2 regions of the Methylobacterium sp. E-016 genome follow, and region 1 is predicted to be linked to the other one. Evidence: predicted binding sites of a transcription regulator. Region 1 holds the regulator's gene; the other holds the start of a gene.
What was found. Region 1 encodes PhoB, which activates phosphate uptake and scavenging genes when phosphate is short. Its sites were predicted from a motif close to TGTCATNNANCTGTCAT; they were not measured.
Positions count from the first base shown of each region.

Region 2: a site for PhoB is predicted at 1,018-1,034, ahead of MKK68_RS19015 (esterase-like activity of phytase family protein). Genes of this name have one in related genera too.

Region 1 is NZ_JAKSYF010000193.1:41,521-43,917, forward strand. It holds gene phoU (phosphate signaling complex protein PhoU) at 1-563, shown strand, start outside; gene phoB (phosphate regulon transcriptional regulator PhoB) at 743-1,444, shown strand; gene MKK68_RS27175 (protein-disulfide reductase DsbD family protein) at 1,653-2,397, opposite strand, start outside.
Region 2 is NZ_JAKSYF010000132.1:8,738-11,134, reverse strand. It holds gene hpnH (adenosyl-hopene transferase HpnH) at 1-874, shown strand, start outside; gene MKK68_RS19015 (esterase-like activity of phytase family protein) at 1,083-2,397, shown strand, end outside.

The sequences.
Region 1 (2,397 bases):
TCGCCGACAAGCGCCTCGACACGCTGCAGCGCGAGATCGAGGAGCGCGCGGTGCTGCTCATCGCCCGGCGCCAGCCGATGGCGATCGACCTGCGCGAGACGATTTCGGCGATCCGCGTCTCGGGCGACCTCGAGCGCATCGGCGACCTCGCCAAGAACATCGCCAAGCGCGTCGTCGCGATCAGCGACCAGGCCCAGGCCCAGAAGATCGTGCTCGGCGTGCAGCACATGAGCGACCTCGTCCAGGAGCAGCTTAAGGACGTGCTCGACGCCTATGCCAGCCGCGACGTCAACGCGGCCCACAACGTGTGGGAGCGGGACGGCGAGATCGACGCGCTGTACAACTCGCTGTTCCGCGAGCTGCTGACCTACATGATGGAAGACCCGCGCAACATCTCGTTCTGCACGCATCTGCTGTTCTGCGCCAAGAACGTCGAGCGCATCGGCGACCACACCACCAACATCGCCGAGACGATCCACTACCTGTCCACCGGCGAGAACCTCGCGGGCGACCGCCCGAAGAACGACGCCTCGAACTACGCGACGGTGGCACCGGGCGCCTGAGGGCTGCCGTCTCTTCCCTCCTCCTGTGCGGGGGAGGGTGGGCCTCGCGTGAGCGGGGGTCGGGAGAGGGGAGCGACCGCTCCGGATACGGCGCTCCCCTCTCCCGACCCGCTTCAGGGGGGAGGGAGGTCCGTGGCGATGGATGAGAAAGTCGGGCGGTCCGCCCGGGAGTGCCCTGCATGCGTACGCGGATCCTGATCGTCGAGGACGAGGAGGCGCTGACCACCCTCCTGCGCTACAACCTCGAAGCCGAGGGCTTCGAGGTCGATTCCGCCGCCCGCGGCGACGAGGCCGAGCTGCGCCTGCAGGAGCAGGTGCCCGACCTGATCCTGCTGGACTGGATGCTGCCGGGGCTCTCCGGAATCGAGCTGTGCCGCCGGGTGCGGGCGCGGCGCGAGACGGTGTCCCTGCCGGTCATCATGCTCACCGCCCGCGGCGAGGAGGGCGACCGCATCCGCGGCCTCGGGACGGGGGCCGACGACTACATCGTCAAGCCGTTCTCCGTGCCGGAACTGCTGGCGCGAGTCCGCGCGCTGCTGCGGCGCGCCAAGCCCAGCCACGTCGCGAACCTGCTGGAAGCCGGCGACATCGAGCTCGACCGCGACAGCCATCGCCTGCGCCGGGCCGGCGGCGAGATCCACCTCGGGCCGACCGAGTTCAAGCTGCTCGAGTTCCTGATGCAGAGCCCCGGCCGGGTCTATTCCCGCGAGCAGCTCCTCGACGGCGTATGGGGCCACGACGTCTACATCGACGAGCGCACCGTCGACGTGCATGTCGGCCGCCTGCGCAAGGCCCTGAACCGCGCCGGCGAGACCGACCCGATCCGCACCGTCCGCGGCTCGGGGTACGCCTTCGACGAGACGTTCTCGGGCGAGGATTGAGTTCGGCTTTCGGTGGACGGCTCAAGCGACCGCAACGATCCGCGACCTGCCGTGGGTCCCTTCTCCCATGGGGAGAAGGACAGGATGAGGGGCGTGAGTCATTCGGGTCGGTCACGACCCTCACCCCAACCCTCTCCCCATGGGAGAGGGAGCCGTCGCGCACACTGAAGTGATGTCAGTCCTACGAAAATTATATTTTTACCAAGCTTCAGGGGACCTTCGTCCCCCCGCCGTCGAGCCCCGCGCTGCGGCCCGTCGCCTTCACGGCGTCCAGCGCGCTCAGCATCGTCCCCTCGGTGAGGATCTGCGGCAGCACCGTCGGCTCTCCGGCACCCGCATAGAGCAGGTAGAGCGGCACGCCGCTCCGGCCGTGGCGCTCGAGCAGGCGGGTGATCTCCGGGTTCTGGTTGGTCCAGTCGCCCTTGAGATACGTGACGTCGCGCGCGCGCATCGCCGCGCCGACCGCCGCCGTCCCGAGCGAGGTGCGCTCGTTGACCTGGCAGGTGATGCACCACGCCGCCGTCATGTCGACGAAGACCGGCCGGCCGCTCGCCAGCAGCGCGTCGAGGCGGGCCTGCGTGAACGGCTCGATCCCCTCGGCCCGGGCCTGGGCCCCCGGTGCGACGCGGTCGTGGTCGAGGGTGAGGGCGAGCCCCGCCACGCCGGCGACGGCGAGCACCGCGAGGCCGCGGGCGAGCTGCGCCCGGACCGGTCGCGCGTCGCGGCCGAGCTCCCACGCCCAGGCGGCGAAGCCCATCAGCACCAGCCCGATCAGCGCCGCGAGCAGGCCCTGCGGCCCGACCTGCTGCGCCAGCACCCAGACCAGCCAGGCGACCGTGGCGTAGATCGGGAAGGCGAGGGCCTGCTTCAGCACGTCCATCCACGCGCCGGGCCGGGGCAGGGCGCGCAGCGCCGGCGGCCACAGGGTGAGCGCCAGGAAGGGCAGGGCGAGG
Region 2 (2,397 bases), on a different contig from region 1:
CGCGCAGAAGAAGTTCGCGATCGTGTGCACGAACGCGCTGCTGCTCGAGAAGAAGATCAAGGAGTACAAGCCGAGCCCGTACTTCACCTGGTCGATCCATCTCGACGGCGACAAGGAGATGCATGACGGCTCGGTCTGCCAGCGCGGCGTCTACGACAAGGCTGTGGCGGCGATCGCCAAGGCGAAGGAGATGGGCTTCCGCGTCACCATCAACTGCACCTTCTTTAACAACTCGTCCTCGGACAAGATCGCCGACTTCTTCGACAGCGTGACCAAGATGGGCATCGACGGCATCACCGTCTCGCCCGGCTACGCCTACGAGCGCGCGCCCGACCAGCAGCACTTCCTGAACCGCAAGGCGACGAAGGACCTGTTCCGTGGCGTGTTCCGCGCCGGCAAGGAGAAGGGCCGCCAGAAGTGGGCGTTCCAGCAGTCGGGCCTGTTCCTCGACTTCCTCGCCGGCAACCAGACCTACCATTGCACGCCCTGGGGCAACCCCACCCGCACCGTGTTCGGCTGGCAGAAGCCCTGCTACCTGCTCGGCGAGGGCTACGCGGCCACGTTCAAGGAGCTGATGGAGGAGACCGACTGGGATTCCTATGGCACCGGCAACTACGAGAAGTGCGCCGACTGCATGGTCCACTCGGGCTACGAGGCCTCCTCGGTGGTCGATTCGGTGCGCAAGCCCTGGAAGCCGCTGATCCACGCCATCCGCGGGATCAAGACCGAGGGCGAGATGGCCCCCGAGGTCAGCCTCGAGAACCAGCGCCCGGCCGAGTTCGTGTTCTCGCGCAACGTCGCCCAGAAGCTTTCCGAGATCAAAGCCTCCGGCGTCGACACCAAGCGCGAAGCCCGCAACCGCACCGCGGCCTGACGGCTCGGCCACGCGCATTCGAGGAGGCCCGCCCGGGAAACCGTGCGGGCCTCCTTCGTTTCGGACGAGGCTCGGTAGCGCGTCGTGCCTTTCGCGACACAGTGCCTGCAGCCGACCCAACGCAGGACAAATATCCTTCCTGCCGTCACCGGGCCGTCATGCCCGATCCCTAGCTGCGGCTCAGCTCGAGTGGCTGGGGGATCCCGCGATGGTGACACGGTACGGCGCGGCGCGAGCCGTGGGCTCATTCGGCGTGCTCGCGTTCCTGACGGGCGCGGCCTCGGCCCAGGCGATCCGCACGCCGAACCTGACGACGGCCGACGGCCCGGCGGCGGTGACGGTCGGCGATGCGACCTTCGTGAACCAGGGTCTCCAGGGCGTCGGCCGGCTGCCGGCCACCACCCGCGACTTCCTCGGCGACACGCTGGGCTCGTTCTCCGCGCTCGCGATCGACCTCGCCAGCTGGCGGCGCTTGGGGGCCACCTACAGCGGCACGCTCTACACGCTGCCCGATCGGGGCTACAACGATCCGAGCGGCGGGCTGTTCTCCGATTACGCCGGCCGGCTGAACCGCTTCAATCTCAGCTTCACGCCCGATCCCGGCGCGGGCCTGCCGCAATCGATCGCCTCCCAGCGGCAGATCGCGATCGTGCCGAACGGCGGCATCGTGCTCACCGACGCCAACGGCCGGCGCTTCAGCGGTCTCGATCCGGCATCCGGCACCACGACCCAGCTCGGCGCGGTGCTGCCTTCGGCGGCGAGCGGGCCGAGCGCAGGCCGGATCAGCCTCGATGCGGAAGGTCTCGCGCGGCGACTCGACGGCTCCTTCTACGTCAGCGACGAGTACGGGCCGAACATCTATTACTTCAGCGCCGGCGGGCAGCTTCAGGGCGTGCTCGGCGTGCCCGACGCGATCCGGCCGCGCACGACCGGGGCGCTCGACTTCAACTCGATCAACCCGCCCGACACCGGCCGACGCAACAACCAGGGCTTCGAGGCGCTGTCGCTGGCCCCCGACGGCCGCAGCCTTGTCACCATCCTGCAGAGCGCCACGCTCCAGGATTCCGGCCCGAATCAGCAGCAGCGCAACAACACCCGCATCCTGATCTACGACCTCGCCGGCAGCGCGGTACCGGCCGCGCCCGCGCGCGAATACGTGCTGCAGCTGCCGACCTACCGCGACACCGGCAACGGCGGCGCGCCGAACCGGACGGCGGCACAGAGCGACATGCTGGCCCTCAACGACACCCAGTTCCTCGTGCTCTCGCGCGATCCGAACGGGCTCGGCACCGGCAACACCACGCCGATCGTCTACAAGAGCGTCCTGCTGGTCGACATCGCGCGGGCCACAAACATCGCCGGCACCCCCTACGACGGGGCCACCCCGATCTCGCCGGGGGGCACCCTGCGGCCCGGGGTCCAGCCGGCGCAGACGACCGAGATCGTCAACCTGCTGAACCCGGTCCAGCTCGGGCGCTTCGGCATGAACCTCAACACCAACCCGGCGACCCAGACCACGCTCT